Regions from separate parts of the Solibacillus sp. FSL H8-0538 genome, predicted to be linked through region 1. Evidence: riboswitches for the same ligand, from Rfam matches in the RefSeq annotation. Region 1 holds a riboswitch; the other holds the start of a gene.
The links. A riboswitch is a leader RNA that binds a small molecule or an ion and turns the genes downstream of it on or off. The one in region 1 is predicted to bind preQ1.

Region 1 (9,364 bases):
CAAAAGCATGGGGACTAAGGAAATCAAAGCCGTCAATAAAAGTTAATTCTTTCGCAAGTTGCTCACCAATATAGTCATTCACCTTCTTTTGTGAATAAGACGGTGCTAACCATGGTAAACGTTCGGGATAAAGACCCACCGATGTAGGCGCTAGCATAAACATCATGTTCACTTCCGGATGGTTGTTAGCAAATTCGTTTACCGAATCTGTATATTGCTCAACCTTTTTGTAATCCGGTTTGATAAAATTTTCAAATAAATAGCCATCTTGCCCTTTATAAATCCCATTATTCTCTTGCTGCAGACGAGATTGTTCAGCAGCTGATTTTATCCAAAGCCACTTATCTCGGAAAGGAAAATGGTCCGTTACGAAACTCTCCGCCTCTTCTGCATATTTATTGGACAATACGTTATCCCAAGTTAGATGGGGGACACCTTGTAAATATCTGTTTTCCAGATTGGAGAAACGTTGATGAGGCAAAATGAAAAATAACAGAGAGATTAGAAACAATGTTCCAACAAACCCAATAACCAAAAATCGCTCTGCTTTCTGCTTCATGATTTTCTACCTCCCTAGAAACGAAAATATAAGAATGGGTTAAAGGTAGCGTCTACCAAATAGGCGATGGAAAGAAAGAAGAGAAATCCATACCAAACAACATGCAAAAGCGACATTTCATTCTCTCTTGCCCATTGCTTCTGAGATAAAGAGGCGATAACCAATACTAGGAATAAAACTGCGTTCGTATAAAACAAGTAAAGCGTGTCATTATTCCAAAGCGCTTGGTGATTGAATCCCGCCATGGCACGCAAATAATCAACAATTAAGTGTGGCTGGTCAAAGGCAAATAGCACCCACCCAATCAGAATGAGGATGATGGCATAAAGATGTCTGATCCAACGTGGTGCACGAAGAAGTAATGATAACCCCCACCACTTTTCGAAAATGAGAATGACGCCAAAATACAATCCCCATAAAATAAAGTTCCAGCTTGCTCCATGCCAAAATCCTGTAAGCATCCAGACAATTAGGATATTACGTGTTTGAATGGCTAACCCTCGCCGATTGCCGCCAAGTGGAATGTAGACGTATTCTCGAAACCAACTACTGAGCGATATATGCCATCTCCTCCAGAAGTCGGTAATGCTCTGCGCAATATATGGCTTGTTGAAATTCTCGTTAAATCGAAAACCAAACATGAGGCCAAGACCAATCGCCATGTCTGAATATCCGCTAAAATCAAAATAGATTTGGAATGCAAATGCGATGATACCTAGCCATGCCGTTAATGCAGGCATAGCATCTGCATTTGATTGCGAGATGGCGTGCCAAAGCAGCCCGATATTATTGGCTAGTAATACCTTCTTCGCCAGTCCGATAATAAACCGTCGAATGCCCTCTGCAAACATCTCAATATTTTCCGATCGCTTGTGGAGCTGTTCCGCAATCGTGCTATATTTCACGATTGGACCTGCAACAAGTTGAGGGAACAAGGCGACGAACGTTCCGAAGTCAATCCAATTCCGTTGTGCTTTAGCGGTCCCTCTATACACATCTATGATATAAGACATGGATTGGAACGTGTAAAATGATATCCCAATAGGTAAAGGAAGCTCGGTCAAAGGGATATTTGTACCGAGCAACGCATTTACATTTTGAATAAGAAAATCAGCATATTTAAAATAAGATAACAGTGTCAGGTTAACAATAATAGATAAGGCGACAATCCACTTTCGTTTCATGGAACTCAAATTAGGTCTATCCAGTAGCAACCCGAAGCTGTAATCCGTAAAAGTCGATACCAACATAATAATAATGTAAACCGGTTCACCCCAGGCATAAAAGATAAGACTGGTTAAAAATAAGATTAGATTTCTAATCATCTTTGGTGAACAATAGTAAAGTGCTAATACAGCTGGCAAAAACAAAAATAGAAATAGCAGACTGCTAAATACCATTGCCGTTTATTTTTGGTCAAAGAGACTATTATAAACTTTTACAAGTGCGTCTGCTTCTTCCGAGATAACTAATAACACATAGTTGCCTTTCGTAATTAGCTTATAGTTTTTTGCATTTTCGTATTGGTCTGGAAGATATGTTTCAAATTGCTTTTTCACATTTTCCGCTCTTTGCTTTACCGCTGATTCCACGTCAGGGATATCTTCAGCATTTTTCACTTTCAAAATTGCAATTTCATTTGTCTTTACGTTCATCATCGGTATTCTAATCGAATATTCATCAAGCATTTCCGGGTCTATATTGTAAAATTCCTTCACTTGATCTGGTTGCAATTCCATTAGCATAGGTTGTTCGACTTCCTTCACCATTTGATCTGCCATTTCTTTTGCAGGTAACTTCGCCTCGATTGTAGATGACTTATCATTAGAACAGCCTGTAATCACCAATCCTAATGCCATTGTTAACATAAGATAGATTATTGTCTTTTTCATTGTTATGTACTCCCCTTTTCTACAAGTTAGACTTCAAAGTATTTAGACGTACGAATTTCATAAATGTTACATAAATTATTATTTCACAAAAACAAAAGTTTATTCATACACGAATTTTCTACCTTCTACCACTTTGCTATATTTACTAAATCCCTCTATTAACGCCTATGTTCAAGCATTAATTTTAGCGATGTATTCTCCGTAGTCTTTTGATTTAGTACATACGAGAAGCACACCGATTATTCCTAACAAAGGGTAATATATCAAAAAAGACCTATTCACCAATGTGAATAGGTCTAATTAAAAGATTTATTCTGATATAGGACGTTTTTCTTTCATTACATGTACTTGATTCAAAATCAGTGCACCGAACATTTGAATAGTCGTCTTCACAATAATTTGCCCCAAAACGGCAGCCGGTACAGCTTCCCAAGGCAGTATGTTGGCGCCAAGTGGACTCAAGCCAATTACTACGAAAATAACCGAATCCAAAAATCCTCCAACAATTCCGCTGTAGAACACACGCCAAGCCATTGGAAGTTTTAATCGAGTATAAATCTCTGTATCAGCTGTTTCAGCGACAACAAATGAAATTGCCGATGCAACAACAATCAATAGTGTATCTCCGAGTAGGAAGGAAACCACAGCGGATAAGATTAACGCTATTAAAATAAATAAATACGTCTTTGCTCTACCATATTTATTTTGCACAAGGTCCCGGAAAATGAAGGTCGCCCCAATCATAAGAGTCCCCATTGGAACGATAAACATTCCAAACTGTAATGGCGCAAATCTTGCCGTTATTACATTAGCGATGACAATAGATAATAAATAAAATAATATTCTCATGATGTTACTCCTCTAGTAAATTTAGAGACAGTTTTATAACTGCTCCCTATACGCCTCTTTTATTTCCCCACACAAGGGCATGCAGCTGCGGCAGTACTTTGACATCTCTTAATTCCTCATCCAAAATCACTTTATTAATGAGCGCTTCATATTGCTCTAATAAATGGCTGATGAGACGTGAATTATCCATCGTCGTGATATCATCATTACCGACTTGGAGATAAAAAGGAATGGTTGGATATCGAAGGTGAATTTGTTTAGCATAATCATAATCCTCTTGGTTAAAAACGACTATTTTAAGGGATATATGCTGCGCGCTGTTTCGATTTTGAAGTTTTTCTAAGATATCAGTGAGCACCGAATAGTCTGTCGTCATTCCGGAACTAGGCGGCTTTGGTGAAAGTGTCAGTTCATCAACCTCATACAGCCACTCTTGCCATCTGCTTCCCTGCGTCTCCACTCCGACCTTGATCTCATTTTCTTTTAAAATACCAATGAGCGCGTCTAAATTTCGCAGGAGCGCAGGATTGCCGCCCGAAATCGTGACAAATGAAAAACCGCTGCCACCAAGGCGTTTCAATTCAGCCCAAATCTCTTGTGCTGTCATTTGCACAATAAGATGCTTGCCACTGCCATCCCACGTAAATGAGGAATCACACCATGAACAGGCATAATCACAACCAGCAGTCCGGACAAACATTGTCTTTTGACCCACGACCATTCCCTCACCTTGAATCGTCGGCCCAAAAATCTCTATAACGGGTACCTTACTCAACTTCCATCCACTCCCGTCTCGCTTCAGCATAGCTAGTCGGAGTTTCATACAGCCTGATAAATTCGACACGCGCCCCCGTATATCGCTGTTCCTCAAGCAAGGCTTCAGCTAACTTTTCGTACATCCATACAACAATGTTCTCTGCTGTCGTATTCATCAGGGGAAGCGTTTCATTTAAATAACGATGATCCAAATAAATCTCTATTTTTTGTTTCCAAATTTCTTTTATATCGCCAAAATCAATCATCAAGCCGCGCTCATCCGTGTACCCACTTAGTCCTAATACAGCACGATACGTATGGCCGTGCAGATTTTTACATTTCCCCTCATAATTATGTAAATGATGGGCAGCATCGAAGGTAAATTCCTTGCTCACAAGCACACGCTTTGCATGATAGTTCAATTGATCCCTATGAATATCTTCATCTATTTTTTGGAGCTTATCGACAATTCTAAAATTCGTCATGCCTTAAGACTCCTTTCTAGAACTTCTATACTCTTCAAGCCCTTTGTTTCGCAGTTTACACGCCGGGCATTCACCACAACCATCTGCAATTACACCGTTATAACAAGTTAACGTTCTTTCCCGAACAAACTCAAGCGCCCCAAGCTGATCCGCTAGCTCCCATGTCTGTGCCTTGTTCAGCCACATGAGTGGAGTATCAATCACAAAGGTATCGTCCATCGATAAATTTAACGTGACGTTCAAGGATTTAATAAAAATATCTCGGCAATCTGGATATCCGCTAAAATCCGTTTCACAAACTCCGGTCACGATATGCTTAGCTCCTACTTGGCTCGCTAAAACACCTGCAAAGGAAAGAAAGAGCAGATTCCTCCCAGGCACAAAAGTTGATGGAAGCTCGCCATCTTTTCCGTCTTCAACCTTTATGTCATCTCGTGTTAATGCATTCGGAGCGAGCTGGTTTAGGAGTGACATATCAAGAATATGATGTTTGACACCTAGCTCGGCTGCTATACTCTTCGCACATTCAATTTCAAGAACATGCCTTTGCCCATAATCAAATGTCACTGCCTCAACTTCTCTAAAACGTTCCTTTGCCCAAAACAGACAAGTCGTACTGTCCTGACCTCCACTAAACACAACGATTGCTTTTTCCTGCTTCATCTGTGAAAACTCCCTTATAACGAAAAAACAGCATTCTAAGAAAAATGCTGTTCTTCTTAGTTTTTTAAAGAGGGTAGCTAAAAACCTCTTTCTAGATTGACCTCTTTAATTTATCGATTATCTATCTTTTCTGGATTCAGATCGTGGTTCATTAAACGGTAATTCGCTATTTCTTCGTATTTCGTTCCCGGCTTCCCGTAATTGCACCAAGGATCAATCGAAATACCCCCGCGTGGAGTAAATTTCCCCCAAACCTCAATATATCTTGGATCAAGTAAGTTAATTAAATCGTTCATAATAATATTCACGCAATCTTCATGGAAATCCCCATGATTTCTAAAACTGAATAAATATAATTTCAGTGATTTACTCTCAACAATTTTTTGATTTGGAATATATGAAATGTACATCGTTGCAAAATCGGGTTGATTTGTAAGTGGGCATAAACTCGTGAACTCTGGACAATTAAACTTGACAAAATAATCCCGATTCGAATGTAGATTATCCACTGACTCCAATACCTCGGGTGCATAATCATATGAATATTTAGTACCTTGATTACCTAATAGTGTTAAATCTTTTAAACCTTCTTCATGGCTACGGCCAGACATAAAAAAACCTCCTTGTAAAATGTTTCCCAACACTTTTCAAGAGAGGCTTCACCAATCATTCTATAAAAAATATACAAAAACAGAAAAAGCCACGTCCGATATGGACATGGCGAATAGTCATGTTTCCATAGTTTTTTATAGAGGGTATCAGCTATGAACCTCTCCCGTTCTAGTCCGGGCATTCTTTTCTTCCATATAATATAGAATATGAAGGAAAACGTCAAATGAATCTTTTTAAATACAACCTTCCGACAAATGCTTCTCTAGAAAAAACCGCTGTTATACCGACATTTAGATACATTATAAAAAAATATATACTCGATTAATCCAAATTGATGTTTTATATTAAAATTAACTAGCAATAGATTTAAAATGGGTATTTTTTGAGAGGTGGATTGTATGAAACGTCAACTAACAGATAAATTTTGGCGTGAAGAAAAATACCGTGTTATGTTCCATAGCCAAAAGCATTATAACCTAATTCGGCAGGCAATGCGTGAACAGCTGGCCCATGAACAAATTGAACAATTGATCCATGCTGCGCTACAACAAACGCCAACAGAAGGCAGCATGCGCAATGCCTGCCAGCACATGTGGGGCTATTTCCGTAAAGTAGCCACACCCGAAGAAAAGCAAACATACGAACAACTGCTCAACACTTGTGATATGCCAACATTTCTTTGCTTTTTACAACAATTGGCCATTCAATATAACGTTACTTATTTACGAGAAAGTACGATTTTGCAGCCGTGAGTCTACGTCGTGAGGGATCTTCCTTTGTATACCACCTTCTGTTACTAAAATCCTCTCGAATCAATCAATCTCGCCTATAATTAGGTAGAAATCTTTCCATTCAATCAAGGAGAATCAATATGAACAAAAATAAAAACAACACAGACGTCATCTTGCTCTCTGACCCAACCGAACGCTTAATACACCCATTTAATAATAAACAACTCGTCTTTACTGGGGCCCTTTCCACTATGACACGTTCAGAAGCTGCGAAAAAAGTGCGGGCCTGTGGAGGGATTATGCAGGGGGCTGTTACAAAGGAGACCGATTTTCTTATTCTAGGAAAAAAACGTCCTAGTATAAGTACGAAACAATTAAAAGCTGAACAGTTAATTAACCTTGGCCAGGATATCCAAATGGTTGCTGAGGATGATTTTATTTGGCTCATTTCTATATAAAAGGATATTTAACATCATCTTTTAAAGTGGGGCTGCCTCTTAATTTAACAGCTTTGTGGAACCCCTCTCCTCTAAAAAGGTATGCAAAACAACTCTGTTCACATACCTTTTCTCCTATTAGTTTTTGGGAAAATCAGACTTACTTATGAGCTGGTTCTTGCTTGCTATCACAAATAGCAGCTAACCGATTTACCAAGCACGCTCTTTTAAAGCCATCCAAAAACAAAAAACTCCCTAAGTTAGAAATACCTCAAGGAGCGGGTTATTTCGATATATTATTCCTGCAGCCATTGAACAAAGTTTGATAAAAAGAACTTTTAAAGTCATATTTTATAACAAACGAAGGCACCCGTTAGTTTAATTACTGACAGGATTATTTAAAGTTTTATTATCAGGAGTTACTTGATATTGCCATACTTTTCCGTCTCCCCCTAAATAAAAGTAAGAGTACATAAAGGCTTCTTCTTCAATAAAGTTAATATATAATTGATATTCAAGATTACCAGATTTAATTTCTTCAGAAGCGATACTTTTTAAACTTTGATTATATTCAAAATCGCTATATTGCGTTGAATCGTATAGCCAAGTTTCCGCATTATCAACTTCATCGGCAAGTACCTCTGTTCCAAATCTCTCTCTTACTTCACTATAAGTTAAACCAACCTCTGCATTTTCTTCTACAAACGCTTTCGTAATATCAACTTCCTTTGTTGAGTTGTCTCCATTTTCGTTTGAACAAGCAACAAGAATAAACATAAAACTTAAGCAAACTAGTATTCTTTTCATTTAATACTCCAACCTCCAAAATTAAATATAATCCTCTTCTTCTTTCACTAACCTGCTTACGTTAATTGAACAAGAAAGATGCACAGTTTGTCCCTTATACATTTCGATATTAAACAGTTTACAATTACTCTTCACCATGCTTAATTCGAACAATTAAATAAAACCCCCGTTACTTTAATTGTAGTATTTCACGAACTTTCATCTTCAATTATCATTATCCTCTAATCTATTCAGAAGTTTGTTTAATTTTATTGAAATTCTTATAAGTAATATGAAGATATGAATAAAAAATCCAACTACTATTCCAACTAATGGTGCATAAAACTCAACGAAAAATTTCTATTATAGTTGGTACTATGTATCTAAAAGCTACCATAATATTTCAATCTATTTAATTGCTTTAACCTGTACCTTTAACTTGAGGAGTGACTGCTTTTAATTTCTTTTAAATATTCTTTTGATAGCTCTGTATGGGCTGTGTTTAATATTTCAATAGAAACCTTGGTACATAATTTTTGCAATATGAAGGAGTAAAGAATGTCTTCACTTTTAAACTCAATATTTCCAAGAACACTACGCATCAAAAGTCTTAAAGTTAATGCCGTCTACCGTAATCAAATTTCACTTCCGGAAACTCTCTATCGAACATCAATATTACTCCGTCATGTTTATTCTTGGATTTTGCATATCTTATTACTGAAATGCCGACGATGATTGATTCAATAATATTAATTTGCCTAAATTCTAATTTTTTTTCTTTACTCCACTCATGAAACTGTAGCATATTTTTGCTGTTGGTCATTAAGTTAATTCCCTTCCACTAACCCAAGCAGAAAAGGCAACCTCACTTCTCTACTTAAATTCTCTAATTGATTCACTCGTTCTAAGTCATGCATAATTCGTGGTAGAAATTCAGTGTAATAATTCATTTTTCACTTCTAAGTTTCCTTGTGAGTCATCCAACTTTTTTTAGGACAAAATACCTCCCAATGCTCCATAAATAAATGAAGTCTATTAGAAAGACACAACTCGCCCAAAATGAGGCGAGTTGATGCCCTTACTTATGTAGATGGGAAAGTTATACTTTCTTATCCACTAAAAAAATTAATAAATTTTGAAACTTATTTTGTAATTTTCCGTCGGTACGTTGCTTAAATTCAAGAAGCAATGTGGAGGACAAAATGAAAAAATACGTTTATATTACAATCTTAATCCTTTTTATAGGAAGTGTATTAATTGAAAGCTTAGGTTTACTAGATAATTTGGAAAGAGTAGAAGCAAATGAAAAAGAGTTCGAACAAGTTAAACATATGGAAATCGTGAAATCGATAAATATAATTCCTCAAACAAAGGAATTTGAACAAGTTGTGATTTTTAATGATCCTCAGCCGTTTTATATTAAAGAAGATTCACTCATAAAAATCGGACAACTTGAGCCGAATGTAGAATTTACGATTGTACAAGAAAAAGAGAATTTTTATGAACTACTATTTGGACATGTAACGGTCTATGTAGAAAAAATAGGCACAGTATTTCAAAAGAAATCACTAAAATCGATGATCAATACGGAAGT
Region 2 (9,364 bases), 3.0 Mb from region 1:
ATTGTGAGGCCTGGTTTCTGTTCTGCGCCGATTTCTAAAATGATTTGTCCTTTATCCATCATAATTAAACGATTACCAAGGTCAAGTGCTTGTTGCATATTATGTGTAACCATTAGTGTCGTTAGTTGGTCCGCTTCAACAAGCTGTTTCGTTAAGCGGGTAATTAGCTCTGCACGTGAAGGGTCAAGTGCAGCGGTATGCTCATCCAGTAGTAAAATAGACGGCTTCGTAAACGTGGCCATCAACAAAGATAACGCCTGGCGCTCACCACCTGAAAGAAGTCCCACCTTCGCACTTAAACGATTTTCAAGGTTTAAATGAAGCTTCGCTAAAGACTCCTTAAAAAACTCACGACGCTTACGATCTACCCCGCTTCGCATTCCACGCTTGCCGTTTCGTGAATAAGCAATAGCTAAGTTTTCCTCGATTGTCATAGAAGGTGCTGTACCTGCCATTGGATCTTGAAAGACACGTCCGATAAACTGCGAACGCTTATGCTCCGGTAGTCTTGTTACATCCGTCCCATCAATTGTTACCGTACCAAAATCAGGTGATAGTGCACCGGAAATCATATTCATCATCGTCGATTTCCCTGCACCATTACTTCCGATAATTGTCACAAAATCGCCAGGAGCGAGATGCAAATTAATATTATCTAAAGCTATCTTCTCATCCGGTGTGCCTTCGTTGAAAATTTTATTAATGCCATCCAGTTTAAGCAAGGTGATTCCCTCCTTGCTCGATTGCAACAGCGCCCGCTTTTTGAGCAGACAACCGATCTTCTAAACGTTTCGCCTTACGTTTTTTCTCTTTGCGTTTATCCAACACTTGTGGAATAACAAGCGCTAAAATTACGATAATCGCAGTAATTAACTTCATGTCCCCTGTATCTAGCCAGCCGACACGTAGCGCAATTGCATAAATTAACCGATAAATAACCGCTCCAGCTACAACAGCAAATGTTGTGCGAACAATCGATTTTGTTCCGAAAATTGCTTCCCCGATAATAACAGAAGCAAGACCAATCACGATCATCCCGATTCCTAAACCAATGTCGGCAAATTTTGTGTATTGTGCAATTAATGCACCTGATAATGCTACAAGTGCATTTGATATACCAAGACCAAAAATAATTAACGTATCTGTATTCGCAGAAAAACTACGAATCATCCGTTTATTGTCTCCTGTTGCACGAATGGCTAGGCCGACTTCCGTTTTTAAGAACCAGTCTGCGATGAATTTAATGCAGATTGTTAACATTAACACGACGACAAGTGTACCCCATGTTGAAGGCACTGACTCTAGCCCCATTCCACGTAATGCATCTGAAATTGCCGCATCAATTCCAAGGTTACTCCAGAACCCTTGGAACAATGAAAACACTGTATCTGTATTCAAAAGAGGAATATTAGGACGCGTTACGCCGGTATCAGAAGATAGTCCCATAATCCGTAGATTGATTGAATACAATGCAATCATCATTAAAATCCCTGATAAAAGCGGATTAATTTTGCCCTTTGTGTGTAAAATCCCTGTCATACATCCTGCAATAAATCCCGCAACAATTGCTGTTAATGTAGCAAGTATCGGGTGGTAGCCAAGCACAATCATCATCGCTGCTGTGCCGGCACCCGTTACGAAACTGCCATCAACCGTTAAATCCGGAAAATCTAACACTCGGAATGTTAAATACACTCCGAGTGCCATAATTGCATAGATGATTCCTTGCTCAACCGAACCAAACAAAGCTGTAAACACGTTGAATCATCTCCTAACATTTAATTCTTATTGTCTAGGCATTTGTACCACACCCTCGATGTCGCATGGATACGACGCTCTCACTACTCGGGTATGAAGGGCACAAATCCCCTTTGTTATTTATTGTACTTCAGCGTTCCACTCTGGTTTAATTTCAAGACCAAGTAGTTCAGCTGTTGCTTTGTTAATTACTAGTTTAAGGTTTGCTGGGTATGCTGATGGAATGTCAGCAGGTGCAACACCTTCAAGTAAAATTTTTGCTGCCATTTGTCCTGCTTCATAACCGATATCATAATACTCGAAGCCGTATGCCGCTAAGCCGCCACGTGCTACAGAGTCTAATTCCCCAACGATTAATGGAAGTTTATTTGCATTTGCTACGTCAATTACTGATTCAAGTGCTGATACAACTGTATTGTCTGTAATGATATAGAAAGCGTCCACTTTACCAAGTAAAGATTCAGAAGCTTGCTTTACTTCAGCTGAAGTAGATACAGCTGCTTCAACAATTGTTAAGCCTTGTGCTGTTGCCGCTTCTTTTACTTGTGCGATTTGAGCTACTGAGTTTTGCTCACCAGCGTTGTAAACCATTCCGATATTTTTTGCACCTAAATCTTTTAAATATGCAATTGTATTAGTAATTGTATCTGGATGTAAATCGATTGTACCTGTTACGTTAGCGCCAGGTGCTTCCATTGAAGCGATTAATTCAGCACCAACAGCATCTGTTACTGATGTGAAGATCACTGGAATATCAGATGTTGCACCTTTTGCTGCTTGTGCAGATGGTGTTGAGTTGGCGAAAATTAAGTCTACGTTTTCGCTTACTAATTGCTGTGCGATTGTCATGTTTGCACTGTTATCACCATTAGCTGTTTTATCAATGTACTCTGCTTTAATACCAGCGTCAGCAATTGCCGCTTTAAAACCTTCAGTTGCTGCATCTAAAGAAGGGTGTTCCACGATTTGTGTTGTACCGATTTTAAATGTTTTTGCTTCTTCTGTTGCCGGCTCTGAAGATGAACCAGTACTTGCTGTGTCGTTCGTAGATTCTGTATCACTGCCACAAGCAGCTAGTAAAAACAGAAGACCGAACAATAAAAATGAAAATTTTGTCATACTACGTTTCATAAATGAAATCCCCCTATTATTCTCTATCTCACTTTGCTTCACTAGGTTACATCCAAATAAAGCGTGATTTTATCGCTATCTTACATCTACGTTTTCAGATAGTCAACAATATTATGAATGTTCTAATTATATAGTAGCACATATTTTTCGACACAACTATTAATTTGGCGCTTTAAATCGCTAAATTCCTCAATTAATTAAACTATACTTACTAAACTAACTTTGTGTCAATTTTCTAACAACAACAATTAACCGCATTATTTGACGAATAGATTGTACTATATTAATATAGGTATTTGTGTTTAACACACCGTGGTTCGTAACCATCCCACGTAAAAAAAACTAGGAGGAATAGAAGAATGAAGGTAAAATTTTTAGCAACGAGTGGTATTATTGCGGCACTTTATATTGCTGTTACAATGCTTGTTGCCCCATTTGGTTTCACGGAAGTACAATTTCGTGTTTCTGAAATGTTTAACCACTTAGTGGCGTTCAATCCGCGCTTTGCAATTGGGATTATTATAGGCGTATTCATTTCAAATCTGTCCTCACCGCTTGGCATGTATGATCTTGTTTTCGGTGTTGGACATTCAATCATTACACTGGCGATTTTTATTGTCGTATGTAAGTTTGTAAAAAATATCTTAGCAAGATTACTCATTAATACATTATTGTTTACATGTACGATGTTTATTATTGCGTTCGAGCTAAACTTAGCACTAGAGTTACCGTTCTTTTGGACATGGGTAACCGTTGCTGCTGGTGAATTTATTGTACTTGCTGTCGGTGTACCGATTATGTACACGTTAAACAAACGTCTCAACTTCAAAAATTTAATCTAAAATTTTTCAACTGGTCTGCTGTAGCGGATCGGTTTTTTTCGTCTTAAAACAGAAAATATTTTCAGAATATATTGACTTATTCGCTTAACTAGTCGTACAATTTGAATATTAATATTGTTCGGATACGGTAGCAGGTCACGGGAGCGTGACCACCGTCTAGACAGAGCTGAGAATAGTATAGCTGAGTAAATTGATGAATAAGAAGAGTAGCAAATGATAACCTGCTTAGAGAGCGCGTGGTTGGTGCAAACGCGTCTGTGTAATCTTTGTGAATGGGCCTTATGAAAGCCGCTAGCGCTAGTTAGTGGACGGTTTCCTGCCGTTACAAGGACATGAAGTGGAAGCTTAGGCTTCAATTGAGGTGGCAACGCGGTCATATATCGTCCTCTACAAAAAGAGTAGTCTCTTTTTGTAGAGGGCTTTTTTGCGTTTTTACACTCGCATTGGCCGCAAAAAGCGTGGCATCCTGCGTTTACACTTCCGGTCTTATTGGTTCACCCGCGAAAAAGCTAGCGGATTCTACCAAATAACAACAATATAATTTAACAGCGACAAAAAATGAAGGAGTGATTTTATGTCAATCAAACAAAAATTCCGCACGACAATGAAAAAAGTAAATGGCGATCTGTTAACACCGATATTAATTTTTAGCCGCTTGCAAGGGCAGCGGAAATTTTTACTTGAAAGCTCAACAAAAAGCGAAGGCGCTGGCCGCTACTCATTTATCGGTGCAAACCCGCGCAAAACATATAGCGGTTCTGGTACGACATTGACGGAACTATCTCACCTTACGAATAAAACATATAGCTATGAAGGTGATTTAATCCATTCGTTGAAGCAAGTGATGCCACGCATTTCCAATCATACGGAATACCCATTTACGGGAGGCGCAATTGGCTATATTAGCTACGGTGCTACTAGTTTAGATAGCCAACAGAGCGATACAGAAATCGGCATTCCGACTGTCAACTTCCATATTTATGATACGCTCATTATTTTTGATCATTTAACAGATGAATTAGTCGTGTTCCATACAAATATTGAAGCCGAGCAAAAGGAACCGAATATTGATGCCATTATTGAGCAGTTGCTTTATGCAACACCAGCTAAGTCAACGGACTATTCGCTAAGCCCGTTCCGCTATCAAACAACAGAGCTTGAATTTGAGCAGCAAATCGAAACACTGCAACGAGCAATTGCTAAAAATGATAGCACTCAAGTCGTATTATCTCGCCGCTTAGAAACTGAATTTGACGGCGACGCTTTTGCACTTTACCGCAAGCTACGCATTCACAATCAAGCGTCGTATATGTATTACATCGAGTTTGACGATCACACAATTGTCGGCTCCTCGCCAGAAAGCTTAGTGCGTGTTCATAATGGTGTGGTTACAACGAAGCCTATTGCTGGCATTCGTCCACGTGGCTTCACGACAACAGCGGATCTAGCCATTGAACAAGAATTACGTTCAAATGCACAGGAAATTGCCGAGCATAACGCACTCGTTGACATAGCCAAGGAAGATTTAGAAAAAATTTGTGTAGCAGGTTCTGTTAAGGTGACAAATTATACAGCAACCATTCGTACCGAAAATTTGATGCAACTTACATCTGCAGTGGAAGGCAAGTTGTCCCCTACCCTACACGCAATCGACGCATTGGCACATTGTATTCCAGCTGGAAGTGTAACAGGTAGTCCAAAGCTTCAAGCAATGCAGCTCATTGATGAAGTTGAACCAGTTCACCGAAGTTTTTACGGCGGCGCACTTGGCTATATCGGGTTTAACGGACAAATTGATTTTGCACTAACTGCCCGCACGATGCTTATTAAAAATAACAAAGCGTATTTACAAGTAGGCACTTCGATTTCGGCAAAAACAACTACAAAGGATGCAGCGGAGCAAATTGCGATGAAAGCACAGTCTTTATGCGCGCTAGCACAAGGGTGACTCATATGATATTGCAACCATTTATTGAGCGCGTCGTACAAAAAGGAAATTTAGTATTTGAGGAAATGGTCGAAGCGGCTCAGCTTGTATTTAATGAAGAAACACCAAAAGAGGAGATTACTTCTTTTTTAATTGCGATGAGTGAAAAAGGTGAAACGGCTCATGAAGTGGCAGGTCTTGCTTCTGTTATGCGCTCTCATGCGGTTCAAGTAGACGTTCCTGAAGGCATTTATATCGATAATTGCGGAACTGGTGGTGACGGCTTGCATAGCTTCAATATTAGTACGACTTCCGCCTTTGTTCTTGCGGGTGGCGGACTGCTTGTTGCAAAGCATGGCAACCGAAAAGTTTCAAGCTCTTCTGGTAGCTCTGACGTATTAGAAGCGCTTGGTATTGAGCTTGTCCCAACAATGGAACAAACAGTTGATTTGCTACAAAAACACGGAATTGCCTTTTTACATGCACCAAATATGCATCCGAAATTAAAGCGCATCGGTGAGGTACGCCAGGCGATTGGTAAGCCAACAATTTTCAATTTAGCTGGCCCGTTAACAAATCCGGTTCCATTAAAAACACAATTTGTTGGCATTAATCGCCCAGCGTTTACAACAGATTATGCACAAGTACTTCATATGCTTGGGCGTGAACGTGCAGTTGTCGTATCTGGCTCTTGCGGTATGGATGAGGCTTCTTTAGATGGTGAAAACACATTCGTACTGCTAGATCACGGCGATATCATTCCGTTTAAATTACGCGCAGAGGATGTTGGGTTAACACCACAGCCACTATCTGCGATTCGCGGTGGCAGTCCTGCTGATAACGCGGTAATCATGCGCGATTTACTTGCAGGTAAACAAAGTGTTTATTTTGATACGGTTATATTAAATGCAGGAATTGGCTTTTTCGCTTATGGATTAGCTGACACGATGATGGAAGGTATTGAAATGGCGCGTGACAGTATTTTCTCTGGGCGTGCGCTCGAAAAATTAAACAATGTTATTGCCTATAGTCAAAATGCAATGAAAGATGGTGCGAAACAATGACAATTTTAGACAAGATTATTGAACAGAAAAAAACGGAGCTCCCGGGATTACATGCTCAGACACCTAGCTTTACTGTTGTCGAAAAACAGCGCCCTTCTCTATATGAAACATTAATCCGTGCCGACAAATTACAAGTTATTGCCGAAATGAAACGTGCCTCTCCTTCTAAAGGAAATATTGCAACGCATATTGAACCAGTAGAACAGGCACTTCAATACGAAGCAGCGGGTGCGGCTTGTATTTCAGTGTTAACAGAACAAGCTTTTTTCAAAGGATCGTTTGCGGATTTATATAATGTAGTGAACGCCGTCAGTATTCCTGTGCTATGCAAGGATTTCATGATCGACCCCGTACAAATTGATTACGCGAAGGCGGCTGGGGCTTCGGTTATTTTATTAATCGTCGCAGCGCTTTCAGATGAGGAGCTCGCTTCCCTTTTTGCGTACGCAACGGACCTCGGTCTTGAAATTTTAGTCGAAGTGCATGATGTCGAAGAACTGGAGCGCGCACTAAAATTAAAAGCGAAAATTATCGGCGTGAATAACCGCAACTTAAAAACATTCGTAGTGGATTTAATCCAAACTGAAGAAATTGCCAAGCATTTTGCAGCAGATGGTGTAGCGTTTATTAGTGAAAGTGGTATTTGGAACGCAGAAGATGCGGCTCGCGTGGCGAATGCTGGCGCAAAAGGGGTGCTTGTTGGCGAATCACTTATGCGCAGTGGTGATGTTGTGGCAGACCTACAATCGTTACAAATCGACATATCAAAAAAGTTTGGTGAAACGGTATGACATTTGTAAAAATTTGCGGCTTAAAAGAACGCGCACATATTGAAACCGCTGTTGAAGCAGGTGTTAATTTTATCGGATTTATGTTTGCGCCGAGCAAGCGTGAAATTACAGTTGAACAGGCAGCCGAGCTCACGAAAGCAATTCCCCCACATGTCAAAAAGGTCGGTGTGTTCGTCAATGCAGAACGCGAAGCAATTGAGCATTTCGCGAAAACGGTGCCGCTCGATTATGTACAGTATCACGGGGACGAAACGCCTGAATTTATTACGGAAATTGGACTACCTTCAATTAAAGCTTTCTCCATTCGTACAAAAGAAGATATTGAACAAGCCGTACGTTATAACGTGGACTACTATTTATTTGATGCTCCAGGCACAGACTTCCGCGGTGGCAGTGGCCATACATTCGACTGGTCACTACTTCAAGAAGCACACATCCCAAAGGAAAAAGTTATTTTAGCAGGTGGCTTACGTGCTGAAAATATTGCTGAGGCAATTAATCTTGTGCAGCCATTTGGCGTAGACGTTTCAAGCGGGGTTGAGCTAGATGGACAAAAGAATCACGAACTTATTCAAGCATTTCTACAGGCAGCTAAAGGAGCGAGGATTTCATGACAACGACTAAAGGAAGATTCGGTAAATTTGGCGGACAATTTGTTCCCGAGACATTAATGACACCGTTAATTGAATTAGAGCAAGCGTACGAGGAAGCAAAGCAGGATCCTGCCTTCCAACAAGAGTTAGACTATTATTTAAAACAATACGTAGGTCGCGAAACACCGCTTTATTATGCAGAACGTTTAACGAAGCGCGTTGGCGGAGCAAAAATATATTTAAAGCGTGAAGATTTGAATCATACGGGTGCACATAAGATTAATAATGCACTTGGACAGGCCCTGCTTGCAAAACGTATGGGCAAGAAGAAAATTGTTGCAGAAACCGGCGCTGGTCAGCACGGTGTGGCAACCGCTACTGCCTGTGCCCTACTAGATATGGAATGCATCGTTTATATGGGGGCAGAGGATGTAAAACGTCAACAGCTAAACGTATTCCGTATGGAGTTACTTGGAACAAAAGTGGTCGGCGTTGACAAGGGCTCAGCTACCCTAAAAGATGCTGTAAACGAGGCGCTTCGCCACTGGGTTACACATGTTGAAGATACACATTATATTTTAGGCTCAGCATTGGGGCCCCACCCGTTCCCAACAATTGTCCGTGATTTCCAACGTGTTATTGGGGATGAAACACGTGCACAAATTTTACAACAAGAAGGTCGTTTACCAGATTCAGTCATTGCTTGTATCGGTGGGGGCAGTAACGCAATCGGCATGTTCTACCCGTTCATCGAAGATAAAGACGTGGCGCTCTATGGGATTGAAGCATCCGGCGCTGGTGTCGATACAGATAAGCATGCAGCGGCAATTCACGTAGGAAAAATGGGTGTACTGCACGGGGCATTTATGTATTTATTACAAGATGACAACGGCTTTGTACAAGAAGCACACTCAATTTCTGCTGGGCTTGATTATCCAGGCGTTGGACCAGAGCATTGTCATTTGCATGCAAGCGGTCGTGCGCAGTATCCATCCGTTACCGATGCACAAGCACTTGAAGGTGTAAAGCTATTGTGCGAAACAGAAGGCATTTTACCGGCATTAGAAAGTGCACATGCGATTTATTATGCTTCACAATTTGCAAAAACACGTCCTGCTGAAGAAGTTGTTGTTGTTTGTTTATCAGGGCGTGGCGATAAAGATGTGCACACGTTAGTGGATGCATTCGGAGGTGACCTTTCATGACAGCTGTAACAGAGGCAATTTTAAAAGTAAATGCACGCGGGGACAAAGCGTTC

Region 2: another riboswitch for preQ1. It lies ahead of MHH87_RS02410 (QueT transporter family protein); the one in region 1 lies ahead of queF (preQ(1) synthase).

Annotation. Positions count from the first base shown of each region.
Region 1 is NZ_JBBOPI010000001.1:3,552,710-3,562,073, forward strand. Features, by position in the region: gene MHH87_RS17015 (DHHW family protein) at 1-559, opposite strand, end outside; gene MHH87_RS17020 (MBOAT family O-acyltransferase) at 574-1,959, opposite strand; gene MHH87_RS17025 (DUF4358 domain-containing protein) at 1,966-2,451, opposite strand; gene MHH87_RS17030 (VUT family protein) at 2,761-3,300, opposite strand; gene queE (7-carboxy-7-deazaguanine synthase QueE) at 3,347-4,075, opposite strand; gene queD (6-carboxytetrahydropterin synthase QueD) at 4,068-4,541, opposite strand; gene queC (7-cyano-7-deazaguanine synthase QueC) at 4,545-5,204, opposite strand; PreQ1 riboswitch class I at 5,255-5,298, opposite strand; gene queF (preQ(1) synthase) at 5,315-5,815, opposite strand; PreQ1 riboswitch class I at 5,937-5,983, opposite strand; gene MHH87_RS17055 (YbgA family protein) at 6,215-6,568, shown strand; gene MHH87_RS17060 (BRCT domain-containing protein) at 6,688-7,005, shown strand; gene MHH87_RS17065 (PhoU family transcriptional regulator) at 7,363-7,791, opposite strand; gene MHH87_RS17070 (polysaccharide deacetylase family protein) at 8,973-9,364, shown strand, end outside.
Region 2 is NZ_JBBOPI010000001.1:508,420-517,783, reverse strand. Features, by position in the region: gene MHH87_RS02425 (ABC transporter ATP-binding protein) at 1-722, opposite strand, end outside; gene MHH87_RS02420 (ABC transporter permease) at 715-1,758, opposite strand; gene MHH87_RS02415 (ABC transporter substrate-binding protein) at 1,879-2,889, opposite strand; PreQ1 riboswitch class I at 3,196-3,241, shown strand; gene MHH87_RS02410 (QueT transporter family protein) at 3,249-3,731, shown strand; T-box leader at 3,916-4,122, shown strand; gene MHH87_RS02405 (chorismate-binding protein) at 4,306-5,679, shown strand; gene trpD (anthranilate phosphoribosyltransferase) at 5,685-6,722, shown strand; gene trpC (indole-3-glycerol phosphate synthase TrpC) at 6,719-7,513, shown strand; gene MHH87_RS02390 (phosphoribosylanthranilate isomerase) at 7,510-8,127, shown strand; gene trpB (tryptophan synthase subunit beta) at 8,124-9,311, shown strand; gene trpA (tryptophan synthase subunit alpha) at 9,308-9,364, shown strand, end outside.